One region of the [Roseibacterium] beibuensis genome, then DNA from elsewhere that is predicted to be linked to it. Evidence: riboswitches for the same ligand, from Rfam matches in the RefSeq annotation. Region 1 holds a riboswitch; each other region holds the start of a gene.
What was found. Region 1 has a riboswitch for cobalamin ahead of ABD923_RS00110 (DUF1636 domain-containing protein). Riboswitches for the same ligand answer to the same signal wherever they lie in the genome.
Positions count from the first base shown of each region.

Region 2: another riboswitch for cobalamin. It lies ahead of ABD923_RS12855 (TonB-dependent receptor plug domain-containing protein); the one in region 1 lies ahead of ABD923_RS00110 (DUF1636 domain-containing protein).
Region 3: another riboswitch for cobalamin. It lies ahead of bluB (5,6-dimethylbenzimidazole synthase); the one in region 1 lies ahead of ABD923_RS00110 (DUF1636 domain-containing protein).

Region 1 is NZ_BAABHW010000001.1:22,895-27,675, reverse strand. Features, by position in the region: gene ABD923_RS00130 (cobyric acid synthase) at 217-1,665, opposite strand; gene ABD923_RS00125 (DUF6925 family protein) at 1,670-1,879, opposite strand; partial or broken gene ABD923_RS00120 (DUF1289 domain-containing protein) at 2,004-2,156, opposite strand; gene cobO (cob(I)yrinic acid a,c-diamide adenosyltransferase) at 2,162-2,770, opposite strand; cobalamin riboswitch at 2,807-3,020, shown strand; gene ABD923_RS00110 (DUF1636 domain-containing protein) at 3,108-3,503, shown strand; gene cobW (cobalamin biosynthesis protein CobW) at 3,505-4,572, shown strand; gene cobN (cobaltochelatase subunit CobN) at 4,591-4,781, shown strand, end outside.
Region 2 is NZ_BAABHW010000003.1:292,322-297,102, reverse strand. Features, by position in the region: gene ABD923_RS12860 (hydantoinase B/oxoprolinase family protein) at 1-2,292, shown strand, start outside; cobalamin riboswitch at 2,436-2,627, shown strand; gene ABD923_RS12855 (TonB-dependent receptor plug domain-containing protein) at 2,768-4,591, shown strand; gene ABD923_RS12850 (ABC transporter substrate-binding protein) at 4,623-4,781, shown strand, end outside.
Region 3 is NZ_BAABHW010000007.1:2,986-7,766, forward strand. Features, by position in the region: gene ABD923_RS17355 (hypothetical protein) at 74-649, opposite strand; cobalamin riboswitch at 1,209-1,390, shown strand; gene bluB (5,6-dimethylbenzimidazole synthase) at 1,434-2,120, shown strand; gene ABD923_RS17365 (CsbD family protein) at 2,636-2,833, opposite strand; gene ABD923_RS17370 (hypothetical protein) at 2,864-3,109, opposite strand; gene ABD923_RS17375 (hypothetical protein) at 3,182-3,475, opposite strand; gene ABD923_RS17380 (hypothetical protein) at 3,476-3,637, opposite strand; partial or broken gene ABD923_RS19175 (thiamine pyrophosphate-binding protein) at 3,597-3,889, opposite strand; gene gdhA (NADP-specific glutamate dehydrogenase) at 3,901-4,781, opposite strand, start outside.

The sequences.
Region 1 (4,781 bases):
GCTGTTCGGTCTCGTGTTTCGCCGGCCGCTTGCGGTGTTTGGCGCCTTGTGGACGGCACGGCGCTGTTTCGGACCCACGGGACGGGCGGGCCCGTCGCCGCACAGGCGCAACTGGCACGTGCTGCAATCTGGTCACGGGTCTTCCCCAACAGCGCGGGCTGGCTGCATCTTTGGCTGCCGGGGGACAAAGCCGTGCCGGCGCGACTGGAGGCAGCCCTATCGGGCAGCGAAGAGTAAACCGTCCACGTCGAGATGCGCCTCGAGATGGGCGGCGAGTGCGTCGAGCGTCTCCTCCACTCCGGACTCGTAGCCTGTATTGGAGGAGACCACGCCAAAGTCCGACAAAAACGCCGCACGAAACGCGTCATCGCGGAACATGCCGTGCAGGTAGCTTCCCGCGATGCGCCGGTTGCCGCTGACCGCGCCTTCCGGGGCATCGTCCACATGGGCAAAGGGCCGGGCGCGGTCGGGGCCGTCCGTCTCGCCGATATGGATCTCGTAGCCGCGAAACTGCGTGCCGCTTGACACATGGATCGCCCCAACCTTGGTCAGCCGCTTTTTCGGGGTCATGACCGTCGACACATCGAGCAATCCGAGCCCAGGATCGGCCCCCGCCGGTCCCTCGATCCCCTCCGGATCCGCCACCTCGCGCCCCAGCATCTGGTAGCCTCCGCAGATGCCCAGCACATGCCCCCCGCGCCGGACATGGGCGGCAAGGTCCACATCCCAGCCCTGCGCACGCAGAAAGGCCAGATCGCCCCGCGTCGATTTCGTGCCCGGCAGGATCACCAGGTCCGCGTCGCCCGGGATCGCGCGGCCGGGGCCGAGCATCGTCAGCCGCACGCCGGGTTCCTGCGCCAGCGGGTCGAGATCGTCGAAATTCGCGATCCGGCTGAGCGACAGACACACGACGTGAAGCCCCGTCTCGCGCCGGGGTGCAGAGAGATCCAGCGCGTCCTCGGCCGGCAACTTCCAGGCGTCGGGGAACCAGGGGCAGACACCGTAGCCGCGCCAGCCGGTCAAGCCCTCGATCGCCCGGTAGCCGTCGTCGAACAGCGACGGGTCACCCCGGAAGCGGTTGATGAGGAAGCCCGCGATCATCGCGGCATCGGCAGGGTCGATCACCACCTGCGTGCCGACGATCTGCGCGATCACGCCGCCCCGATCGATGTCGCCTGCCAGGATCACGGGGACGTCCGCCGCCCGCGCAAAGCCCATGTTGGCGATGTCGCCTGCGCGCAGGTTGACCTCGGCCGGGCTACCCGCGCCCTCAACGAGCACAAGGTCATGGGCGGATTTGAGACGGTGGAAGCTTTCCAGCACCTTGTCGCGAAGCTGTGGCTTCAGGCACTGGTAGTCCCGCGCCTTCGCGGTGGTGAGCCGCCGCCCCTGCACGATCACCTGCGCGCCGACATCCGTTTCGGGCTTCAGCAGCACCGGGTTCATGTCGGTATGAAGCGGCAGGCCCGACGCCAAAGCCTGCAATGCCTGCGCCCGCCCGATCTCGCCGCCATCGGCGGTAACAGCGGCATTGTTCGACATGTTCTGCGGCTTGAAGGGCGCGATTGAAAGGCCGCGGTTTCTCGCCGTGCGACAGAGGCCGGCGACGAGGAGCGACTTGCCGACGTTGCTGCCGGTGCCCTGGATCATCAGCGCGCGGGGCATCGCTTCAACCGGAATAGAAGAGCGCGGACAGAACGTAGCCCTTCGGCAGCGGCACAGTCGGCGGCGTATCGAAGCCCTGCGCGATGCGGTCCGGGAGCAGGTGGGTGTGCGGGCCGTCGGGTGCGGTGCCACCGGCAAGCGGGATGATCGCATCGACCTCGGCCCGCAGCCAGGGTGCCTCGATCACGCGGACGGGCTTCGGGCACAGCACCATAGACGCCCGCGACGAAGGTGCCCGAGGACCCGGCGAAGCGCGCCTCGACTTCGTCGAGAAGGCGCTCACCCTGCCAGTCGAGACGCCGGACCGATAGGCCCATGGTCGCCGCGCGCGCGTCCAGCGCCGCCCAGACGCCCGCGCGATCGTCGTCGCTGGCACCACTCCAGACGGCGATCTCGTCCAGCGCGCGAACGCAGCCGGTGCAAAGGCGTTTTGCTTCGTCGGTCGCGCGGACGCCGGTACAGGGGCTTGCCGGAGGGCGCCTGGCTGCCATGTTCATTAGAATTCCACACCCTTTTGAGGCTTGATACCATCCCGAAACGGATGCTTCACCAACGTCATCTCGGTCACCAGATCTGCCACCTCTAGCAATTCGGGTTTGGCGTTGCGGCCCGTCAGGCAGACATGGGTCATGTGGGGTTTCTGCTCTAGAAGGAATTCAACCACCTCGTGGACATCGAGGTAGTCGTAGCGCAATGCAATGTTGATCTCGTCCAGCAGCACGAATTGGATCTCGGGGTCGAGGATCTGTTCCTTAGCGATCTGCCAGCCGTTCCGGGCGGCTGCGATGTCGCGCTCCCTATCTTGCGTTTCCCAAGTGAAACCTTCACCGGAAACGAAGAATTTGCATTCGCTGGCGAACCGATCGCGCAGGAACGTCTTCTCGCCAATCTCGCGATCGCCTTTGATGAACTGGACGACCGCGCAGGGCATGCCATGGGCGATGCAGCGCATGACCATTCCGAAACCAGAGGATGACTTACCCTTTCCCGGCCCGGTAAGGACGATGACCAGGCCCTTTTCTTTGTTTTTTTCCTTCATCATTTTGTCGCGCGCGGCCTTGATCCGCTTTTTCTTCTCGTTGTGGCGACGGGTTACATCTTCCATGGGAACTCCTGGCAGCTTGACACGAGTGGACAGGCCTGAGCATCTGACCATGCTGGTGCCTGACCTATCAGGTGAAAAGGGAATGTGCGAGGTCCGCAAGAATGGACCGAACCGCAGCCGCCCCCGCGACCGTGACCGGAGAGGTCGCCCGAAAGCCACTGACCTGTGACAGGTCGGGAAGGCCGGGCGACCGACAGGGTAACACCTGACATCCGCAAGCCGGGAGACCTGCCAGCGCGAAGACTGAACCCGGGCGGGGTGCTCCGGTGTCGGACTGACGGCGTGTTGGCCGTTCTTCCGCTCCGTGCCCGCGTCCGCCCAACAAGTGGAAGTATGCATGGCGCACCCGTCATCCCGAGTGGAACTCCTCGTCTGTATCCGCTGCCGTCAGGGGCACGACGTGCCGGAAGAGGCCGAGCGCCCCGGCGCGACACTCTTTCGTCGACTGAGCGAGTCAGGCCTTGATGGCGTGACCACCAGACCGGTCGAATGCCTGTCGAATTGTTCGCAGGGCTGCACCATCGCGCTCCGTGGACCTGGGCGCTGGACCTACGTCTATGGGAACATCGACCCACTGGATCATCCGGACACGATTCAGGACGGCGCCCAGAAATACGCCGCCACGCTGGACGGTCTCGTGCCGTGGCGCGAACGCCCCGAACACTTCCGCAAGAACTGCATTGCGCGCATCCCGCCCCTCGACCCTCCCGCGTGCAACCTCGGAGAGACCTGACATGGCCAGCCCCAAAAGCAATCTCGAAAAACTCCCCGTCACCGTGATCACCGGCTTCCTTGGCTCCGGCAAGACGACGCTGATCACTCAGCTGATGAAGAACCCGGGCGGCAAGCGTCTTGCCGTCGTCGTGAACGAGTTCGGCGAAGTAGGTGTGGATGGCGAGATCCTGAAAGGGTGTGCAATCCCCGATTGTCCGGCGGAAAACATTATGGAGCTAGCCAACGGCTGCATCTGCTGCACCGTGGCCGACGATTTCATCCCGACGATCGAGGCGCTGATGGCGCTTGATCCGCGCCCCGATCACATCCTGATCGAGACCTCGGGCCTGGCGCTGCCGAAGCCGCTGCTAAAGGCGTTCGACTGGCCCGACATCCGCTCGAAGATCACGGTGGACGGGGTCATCGCGCTGGCCGATGCCGAGGCCGTCGCGGCGGGTCGCTTCGCGCCCAATGTCGCGGCGGTAGAGGTGCAGCGCTTCGCGGACGAGAGCATCGACCACGAAACGCCTTTGTCGGAGGTGTTCGAGGACCAGATCTCCTGCGCCGACATCGTGCTTCTGACCAAGCCCGACCTCGCCGGACCCGAGGGCGTGGCCAAAGCCCGCGCCGTGATCGAGGCCGAGGCACCGCGCCCCCTGCCGGTCATCGAGGTGGCCGAGGGCGCCGTCGATCCGCGGGTGATCCTCGGGCTGGAAGCGGCCGCCGAAGACGACATGGACGCGCGGCCCAGCCATCACGACGACCACGACGACCACGAGCACGACGATTTTGACAGCGTCGTAATCGACATCCCCGAAATCGCGGCCCCCGTGGACCTGGTCGCGCGAATCGAGGCGCTGGCCGAGCGCCGGAACATCCTGCGGGTCAAGGGTTACGCGGCGGTCGCGGGCAAGCCCATGCGCCTTCTGGTGCAGGCGGTGGGCGCGCGGGTGCGCCACCAGTACGACCGGCCCTGGGCGACCGGCGAAGGGCGGCGCGGGCGGCTTGTGGTCATCGCCGAACATCACGATATCGACGCCGACGCGATCCGGGGTCTTCTCGTGTCCGGCGCGCAAGCCGCGGAGTAACGCGAGGCACCGGCCTGAATGCATGTCATCTTCCGCGAAAGCCATGGGTTGGAGGAAACCGAAACGCCAACCGATCTGGGGCAGTCGCCCGCGGATCTCGTCGTGTTGTCGTTTTCCGACAGCGACCTCGGGGCCTTCGCGGCGGGGTGGCATCGGGGCGGCGGCCCGGACGGCTGCCTGCCGACGCTGCGGCTCGCCAATATCGCCGC
Region 2 (4,781 bases), on a different contig from region 1:
AAGAAGATCAGCGTGCAGCGCGGCTATGACGTGACGAAATACGCGCTGGCGAGTTTCGGCGGCGCGGGCGGGCAACATGCCTGCCTCGTCGCGGATGCGCTGGGCATGACGACTGTCATGCTCCATCCCTATGCCGGGGTCCTGTCGGCCTATGGGATGGGCTTGGCCGATATCCGCGCGCTGCGCGAAGCGCAGTTCGATGAAGGCCTGGATCGGTTCGCACAGGCGGAACAGAGACTTTCCGAGATGGCGGACCAAGCCCGCGCCGAGGTGTCGGAACAGGGCATCGGGGCCGACCGCATCCGGATCGAGAGACGCGCCCATCTGCGCTATGCCGGCTCGCACCAGGCCCTGGCCGTCCCTTTTGGCAGTGCCGACGATTTGCGGGCCGCCTTCGAAGACGCGCATCGCGCGCGGTATGGGTTTGCCGCGCCAGAACGGGACCTTGTCTTCGAAATGCTGGAGGTGGAGGCCATCGGGTCGACCGATGCGCCCGACGCCCCTTTGCCGACCACAGAAAAAGACCCTGCACCGCGCGATATGCTCTCTGTCCACCTCTCCGGGGCGCAGCATGACACGCCCCTTTACGCCCGAGACGACCTGCCTGTCGACACAACGGTGGCCGGACCTTCCGTGATCACCGAGGCGACCGGCACCAACATGATCGAACCGGGCTGGCAGGCGCGGGTCGATGAGCTGGGCAACCTCTTGCTGGAACGAACAGAAGCGAAGGCGACCGAACATGCCCTTGGGACCGAGGCCGACCCGGTGATGCTGGAGGTTTTCAACAACCTTTTCATGAACATCGCCGAGCAGATGGGCGCGACACTGCAAAACACGGCCTATTCGGTGAACATCAAGGAACGGCTCGACTTCTCCTGCGCGCTGTTCGATTCCGATGGCAACCTTGTGGCGAACGCCCCGCATGTGCCGGTGCATCTTGGCTCCATGTCCGAGGCGGTGCGCACCGTCGCGCGCCTGAACGCCGGACAGATCGCCGAGGGCGACGCGTATATGCTGAACGCGCCCTTCAACGGCGGCACGCACCTGCCGGATGTGACCGTGATCACACCCGTTTTCGACAGGGCCGGGCAAAAGATCGTCTTCTGGGTCGGCAGCCGGGGCCACCATGCCGATATCGGCGGCAAGACCCCCGGATCCGCCCCGCCCGACTCGACCCGGATCGAGGAGGAAGGCGTCGTCATCGACAATTTCAAACTGGTGGAAAACGGGCGCCTGCGCGAGGCCGAGACACGGGCGCTGCTGGCCTCGGGCCGCTATCCCTGCCGCAACATCGGCCAGAACATGGCCGATCTGGAGGCGCAGGTGGCCGCCAACGCGACCGGCATCCGCGAGGTGCAGAACATGGTCGAAACCTTCGGGTTAGACACTGTTCTGGCCTATATGCGCCACGTGCAGGACAATGCCGAGGCCAGCGTGCGCCGCGTGATCGGGTCGCTGAAGGACGGGGCCTGCACCTACCCGCTGGACGATGGCAGCGAGATCAAGGTCGATATCCGCGTCGATCAGGCGGCAGGCCGCGCGGTGATCGACTTCACCGGCACCTCGCCGCAGCATCGCAACAACTACAACGCCCCCAAGGCCATCGCGACAGCGGCGGTGCTCTATGTCTTCCGCACGCTGGTCGGGCGCGAGATCCCGTTGAACGAAGGGTGCCTTAAACCGCTGGAGATCATCCTGCCCGAGGGGAGCATGATCAACCCGGTCCACCCCGCCGCCGTCATCGCGGGCAACACCGAGGTCAGCCAGGCGATCACCGAATGCCTCTATGGCGCGCTGGACGTGATCGCGGGCAGCCAGGGGACCATGAACAATTTCATCTGGGGCAATGACCGCATCCAGAATTACGAAACCATCGCGGGCGGCGCGGGCGCCGGGCCGGGGTTTGATGGCGCCTCCTGCGTGCAGGTCCACATGACGAATACGCGTGCAACCGATCCAGAGATCCTGGAAACCCGCTTCCCTGTGAGGGTTGAGCGCATGGCCCATCGCAGCGGATCGGGCGGCATCGGCGCATGGAGCGGTGGAGAGGGGATGCACCGGGTGCTGCGCTTCCTCGACCCCATGACGATCACGACGCTCTGTTCGCACCGGGAGGTGCCTGTTCCGGGGCGCGCGGGCGGTGGCGAGGGGGCTATCGGGGAAAACTGGGTTCTCCGGGCCGATGGCACGCGCGAGCGCCTTGCCGGAAATGCCGAAGTCGCGCTGGGCATCGGCGATGCGATCGAGATGCTGACCCCCGGTGGCGGTGGCTGGGGCCAGCCCAAGTGACCCGAAAACACGGCCTTCCAGGGCGCGGCACGGTCAGGATCGTCTGACAGGACGCCCGGCGAGTCCTGTCAGAAACCTGTGACATTTCGGTTTCGGGAACCGAAGTGCCGCGTTCAACCCTTGCTTGAATGCCCCGGCGCGCGTATCCGGGGACTCGCTTCGGTCCGGACGGCGCAAACCGTTCGGGTAATAGGGAACGCGGTGTAATCCCGCGACTGCCCCCGCAACTGTAAGCGGCGAGTGTGGACGGCACATGCCACTGGGACATCCCGGGAAGGCCCGTTTCACGCAACGACCCGCGAAGTCAGGAGACCTGCCGAAGTGATCACCCTGTCCGGGCGCGGGTGGCGCCATGGGCAACGGACCCTTCCGTAGTGGTGACGCATTTGCACCGTCTGCGGAGGGACGAACCCCTCCGATGACATACACCAACGAGTCCGAATGCCGCCATACCGGTATCGAAGGAGGGACATACATGACGAAACGATTGGCTTTGACCGCCATCTCCGCACTCGTTGCCGGCAACCCGGCCTTGGCGCAGGACGCCTTTTTCCAACTGGATGAGGTTATCTTCTCGGCGGGCCTGACCGAGATCGAAGAGGATCGCACCGGCGTATCGGTCGATGTGCTGACGACCGAAGAATTGCGCTATCCCGGCGATATCCAACTATCGAACACGCTGGCGACCGTGCCCGGCCTCACAGTCAGCCAGAATGGCCCGGTCGGGTCGAGCACCACACTGCGCATTCGTGGTCTCGGGACGTCCTACATACCCGTTTACCTGAACGGGATAGATATCACCGATCCGTCCTCCTCCCAGACCGGGTTCGACTTCGGCAGCCTTCTGGGCACCGGGGCAACGCGTGTCGAAATCCTGCGCGGCTCGCAAGGCTCCATCTACGGGTCCGAAGCCATCGGCGGCGTGGTGAACATCACCTCCGACTTGGCCCCTGACGAACCGGGCACCGAGGTCACGGTCGGCGTCGAAGCCGGCAGCTACGAGACCTACCTGTTGAATTTCGGCGTTGGCACTCGGTTCGAGCGCGGAACGCTGTCCTTCTCCGCCACGGAACTGACGACAGAGGGTTTCTCGGCCGCCGACGAAAATGACGGCAACACCGAAGAGGACGGCCACCAGTCCACCACCCTCATTCTTGCGGGTGAATTTGAGACCACCGAGGCTCTGACCATCGGGTTCAGCGCCTTCTACATCGACAGCTTTACCGAGATCGACGATTCCATCGATACCGCCGATGAACAGGAAGGCGAGCGCTCCGGCCTGCGCGCCTACGCCAATTTTGACGCCTTCGGTATAGAACACGAGCTGTCCATCAGCGGATCGCGCACCGAGCGTTATTACCCCGGCGGCTTCACCGAAGACTATCTCGGCGAGCGCATGACATACTCATATCTCGGCACCGCCAACCTACGCACGGCCGATACGCTGACGTTCGGCCTTGATCTGACCGAGGAAGAGTTCGACGCCGATTCCGATTCCGGCGGCGTGGATACCGCCGCGGTCTTTGCCGAATATGTCGCGGCACTGGGTAGCGGTTTCGACCTCTCGGCTTCGCTGCGCTATGACGATCATTCGATTTTCGGCGGACAAACCACTGGTCGTCTTGCCGGCGCATGGCGCCCGGCAGAAGGCACTGTTTTGCGCGGGTCGATTGCATCGGGCTTCCGCGCGCCGTCGCTCTACGAGCTGTATTCCGGATTCTACGGCAACCCGAACCTCGAACCCGAGCAGAGCCGCAGCATCGAATTGGGCATCGAACAGGCGTTCGGCGACCTGAACCTTAGCGCGACCGTTTTCTACACCGAGATCGACGACCTGATCAGTTTCTCAGGCGGCGGCTACAACCAAGTAGCCGGCACCAGCACCACGCAGGGCTACGAACTCACCGCCAACTACATGCTGAGCGACACCCTGTCGGCTTTTGCGAACTATACCTACACGGACGCCGAGGACCGGGCCGGCAATCGTCTGCCGCGTGTGCCGCGCCATAACCTCGTGCTTGGTCTCAATGCAGCAATTGCAGAGCGTGTTACCTGGGCGACGACCGCTCAATTCGAGTTTGACAGGCAAGACGTCGTCTTTCCTGCACCCAACTACGAACGAACGCCGGTTGACGTTCCCGATTATGCCGTTGTCGACACAACCTTCAGCTACGCGGTCAACGACACCACGGAGGCCTTCCTGAGGATCGAGAACGTCTTCGACGAGGAGTACCAGACGGCAATCGGCTACGGCACCAGCGACAGGGCGTTCTACATTGGCCTGCGCTCGCGCTTCTGATCGTTTGAAGCGCCTTGCGGTGGCGGCGGGGATGACCCTCGCCGCCGCTACATCGGCATGGGCGGACGCCCCCACCCGGGTCGTGTCGATGAACCTGTGCACGGATCAACTGGCGATGATGCTGGCCGCGCCGGGGCAGTTGATCTCGGTCAGCCAGGTCGCGGTCGATCCGCTGACCTCCCCCATGGCC
Region 3 (4,781 bases), on a different contig from region 1:
CGCGTTGCCGATCTGAAAGGCTTGCGCCTGGAGGTCGGCCCCGATTGGACACGGGTGTTGCCGGTTTGCGTCGTCAAAAGGCAGGGTGTTCTGGCTCCTCGTCGGGCATCATGTCGCCAAGAACGCGGAACCCGCTTTCGTAACCGAAGAGATCGCGCAGGATCATCGCGCTGGCCGGACCGGTCTCGATATGCATGCGCTCCATCATGTCCCGCTCTTTCTCGGCGCGCTCCTCCTCGCTCTCGTAGCGCGGCTTGCGGATGGATCTGCTCTCGTCGATCTTCAGGATCGCCTTGCGGATATCGGGGTCGAAGAAGGAGGTCTTGCCCTCTTCTGGGCCGGGCTCCTGCGCATCGGGGAGGGTGCGTCGATCCCGCGCCTCGCTCACAAGCATCGGTGAGGGGCAATCGAAGCTTCCGGCCAAGGTTCGACCCCTGATCTTCTCACGGGTGACGAGCCGGTATCCCTTCCGCCCGTTCGCGGCAGCCTGCATGGCGCGTTCGATGATGCCGGTGGGGTTGCGATAGAGGCCCTTGGCGAACCGGGTCACGGCATCGCGGTTCTCCAGCCCGGTCGCGAGCGCAAGCGGATCGATGCTCAGGCTGAGCAGGCAAAGCCGCTGGTCGCCTTCATGATCGAGGTACATCATGCCGAGGGCCCAGACGAGCCTCGGATGGGAAACGTATTGCGGCGCACAGCAGTTTCGCCCAGCCGCACTTCTTCCCGCTTCTCATGCGAAGTACCGCGACTTCACTCGGGACCTGTGTCATTCCGGTACGCTTTGATCTTGGTCTGCTCTGGATGTCGGCTTCTAGCTTGGCTGTGTGGCACAATCTTCACCGCAGCGAACTTCCGCTTTCCGCCCCCTATGTAGACCACGTATGGCTCAACTGGGTGATTTTGGCGGAATGTCCGCTTCGGTGTTGAGGCAACCGGGAACAACGGCGTGAAGGCCCTTGATGTCAGACCGTTGACGGCTTCTGAGGTGCGGAAACCATCTTGGCCAGTTTGAGGAGGGCCGTGGCGGCGGCAGCGCGCGGCACTTTATCGTTTGCGCCGATGGGCCACGCAAGCGCAACTGCTTCGAAGCCGGCTTGTGGTGTAGCCGGGTGAATAGGATTTCGACCTTCGTCCGTTACTTCGTTAAGGTCACGGACTGATGGGGCTTTGCGATATCGCGCGCATCTTGCCTGCCGCCGCTCGCCCGCTTATGCAGCGTCCGCCGGGTGCCCCGCCAAGCCGGGGAGAATCGGGAAGTCGGTGCAATACCGGCGCGGGCCCGCCGCTGTGACGGGGATGCCGCAGGCACGATGCCACTGGAGCGATCCGGGAAGGCGCCTGCGCGCAGATGACCCGAAGCCAGAAGACCGGCCCGGCAAGATGGCCGCCCCGCGTGGAACCCGAGGCGGCGCTGTCAAACCAGGAGGGCCACCATGCCCGACACCGCCCCGGCGGCGCCCGCATCCGCGCGCCGCTTTACCCCAGAAGACCGCGACACGATCCACGACCTGATCCGCAACCGCCGAGACGTGCGCGACGAGTTCCGCCCCGACCCGATCCCCGACGACGTCCTGCGGCGCATCCTCGACGCCGCCCATCACGCGCCGTCCGTGGGGTTCATGCAACCGTGGAATTTCATTCTCATCCGTGACCTCGAGCGTCGCCGCGCCGTGCATCGCGTCTTCGAGGCCGCGAATGCCGAGGCCGAGGCGATGTTCCCAGAGGGTATCCGCAGCACCTATCGCGGCCTCAAGCTCGAAGGCATCCTGAAAGCGCCGCTGAACATCGCCGTCACCTGCGACCGCGACCGCTGCGGGCCGGTGGTTCTGGGCCGTACCCACAACCCCGAGATGGATCTCTATTCCTCGGTTTGCGCGGTTCAGAACCTGTGGCTTGCCGCGCGCGCCGAGAATGTCGGCGTGGGTTGGGTCAGCATCTACAACGAGCCCGACCTGCGCCGGATCCTCGCGCTGCCCGACCACGTGGCGATCGTGGCCTACCTGTGTGTCGGGTTTGTGGATGACTTCTATCCCGCGCCCGAACTGGCCCTCAAGGGCTGGCGCCAACGCCTGCCATTGGACGCGGTCGTAATGGATGAGATCTGGCAAGAGGACCACTGAACCACAACGCGGCGGTGGGGCTTGGGGCCCTGCCGCCCAGCATGAAGTCCACCTCCGCATCCTCTTGCTGCAACAAAAAATACGTGTGCGCTGCCGTCTGTTGCACCTCCGATACCGCCAACCAAGGGGGTGAGATCGCGTACTTATTCGCCCGGAAGACCGTAAAGTTCGCCAACCTCCGGTTCCATTGCAAAGAATGGAGCCGAACATGCCCTCGACCCGAATGATTGGCGGCCTTTCTTGAGACGTAAGCGGACAACACCGGATAACCGTCGTGAAACCTCTGTTTCTCCTCGCCGTCCGGTATGACAGGCTGCCGCGCATCGACGCGGACCGTCTCAGGCAGGTTGTTTGCGCATCTGTCCGCACGTGCGTTTGCGGATCGTCCGGACAGCGGCAAGATCCCTCTGGGTCCAAATCGGCAAGGTGAGTGGACGCCGGTCTTTGGTCCTTTCTCAGACTCAAAACGCCCCGCGATTTCACGCAGGGCGTCTTGTGGTGGGTCTGCAGGTCAATCAGACCTTGGCCAGAATATCGTCGACCGTCTTGCGAACCTCTTCCTTGGATTGGCCCAGCTTCTGCTGAAGCACGCCTTCCATCTGTTCGCGGTCGCCCTTGGCTTCTTCGAGATCGTTGTCGGTCAGCTCGCCGTAGTGTTCACGCAGCTGGCCCTTGATCTCGGTCCATTTGCCTTCGATCTGGTCGCGGTTCATCGTCATTCTCCTATCAGCGGTAAGACTTGATTACTGGTTCTGGGCGAGATCGGTGTCTTCTTCCGGCGGCTCGATCTCGAGCGTGGGAACGGTCACTTCGGTCTCGCCGACCTCGATATCCCCGGTCTCGGCCTCGAACTCGGGCATGTTGCCGCCTTCGACCGAGATTTCCGGCAGCGCGGCCTCTTCGGTCTGGTCGATATCGACAAGGTAGACGGCGGCGCCGATGGCGACGATTGCGGCGACAGCGATACCAAGAATAGGTGCGGTTTTCATGGCTTAGCTCCTGTGTTGCGGTTCTGGACACTCAACACGGATGCCCCGTCAAAGGTTCCCGACGGGCAGGGGTCACGCGAAGGTTCCGCTGTATTTGACCGGCACCGTGATGAGCTGCCTTGCAGGGCGGTCGCCGCAATGCTTCGCCAGGTCGTCATCCGTTTCGCATGCCGTGTGTCGCAATCCGGCGGCAAGGTCCCCGACGGCCTCGGCCCCCAGATGCCACCCGGCATCGCGCGGCACGCTTGTGTCTGACAAGGAGAGCGCGTCGATCCGGGCCTCATCCGTCAGCTTGCCCAAGGGGTATTCCACCGGGTCCAGCCCGATACAGACAAGCAGATCGGCACTGTGGATGGCATGATCCACCTAATCTTCGGCCGGAAGGCCGAAGGCCCCGAGGTTCTGAGGGTGATGCGCGGGCAAGATGCCCTTGGCCTTGAAGCTGCTTGCCATCGGCATCCCGGTGCCCTGCAACAGGGCCGCCAGGTCATCCGCCGCCCTGCCCCGTGATCGCCAAAACGGGCGCATGATCGAGCGTGGCATCGGCCAGCCCGGTAACAAGGTTCGACGCCCCGGGCCCGAGCGTGGCCAGACAGGCCGCGGGCCGCCCCGTCAGGCGGCCATGAAGGTGGCCCCCTGTTCGTGGCGGCATAACACGATGTCGATCTTCGACGCCGCCAGCGCGTCCATCAGGTCGGTCGTTTCCTCGCCGGGAAGCGCGTAGACCGTGTCGATCCCGCCCGCGACAAGGCATTCGACGAAAAGCTCTGCACCTGTCATCACCTGCCCCCTCAGATCGCGCCCATCGCGGCGATGGCCTGCGCGACCTTGCGGAACCCGGCGATGTTGGCCGCGCGGGCATAGTCGATCCGGCCACTCTGCCTGCCTTCGGCGGCGACGCGGTCATGGATGCCCCGCATGATCTGCTTCAACTCGCCATTGACCTCCGCGGCGGTGGAAAAGCGGCGATGGCTGTTCTGGCTCATCTCCAGCCCCGAGACGGCCACGCCCCCCGCATTCGATGCCTTGCCCGGCGCGTGGTGCAGGTCGGCGTTCTCGATCACCTCCCGCGCGACGGCGGTCAGCGGCATGTTGGCGCCTTCGGCCAGGATCTTCGCACCGTTGTCGACGATGCGTTTTGCCATCTCCTCATCCACCTCGTTCTGGGTGGCACAGGGCAGCGCGATATCGGCCTCGTGATCCCACGGGGCACGGCCTTCCACGAACCGCGCACCGCAGCCTTTTGGCGGATCGGCGATGTCGCGGCCTTCCTGCTTGCGCTGGCGCACCCAGTCGATTGTGTCTGCCGTCAGGCCATCCTCGGCCACGAGGCTGCCCGAGGTATCCGAAAGCGTCATGACCTTGCCGCCCAGGGCGACCGCCTTCTCCGCCGCATGGGTCGCGACGTTGCCCTTGCCCGAGATCGCGATGCGCTTGCCGCCAATCTCCTGGCCCTGTTCGGCCAGCATCGCCTCGACGAAATAGACAAGGCCATAGCCCGTCGCTTCGGTGCGCATGGCGGAGCCGCCGAAACTCTGGCCCTTGCCGGTCAAGGCGCCGGTGAACTCGCCATCTTGCGCCTTGTAGGCCGCGAAAAGCCACCCGATCTCGCGCGTGCCGACATTGATGTCGCCCGCGGGAACATCGCGGTCCGGGCCGATATGGTGGGCCA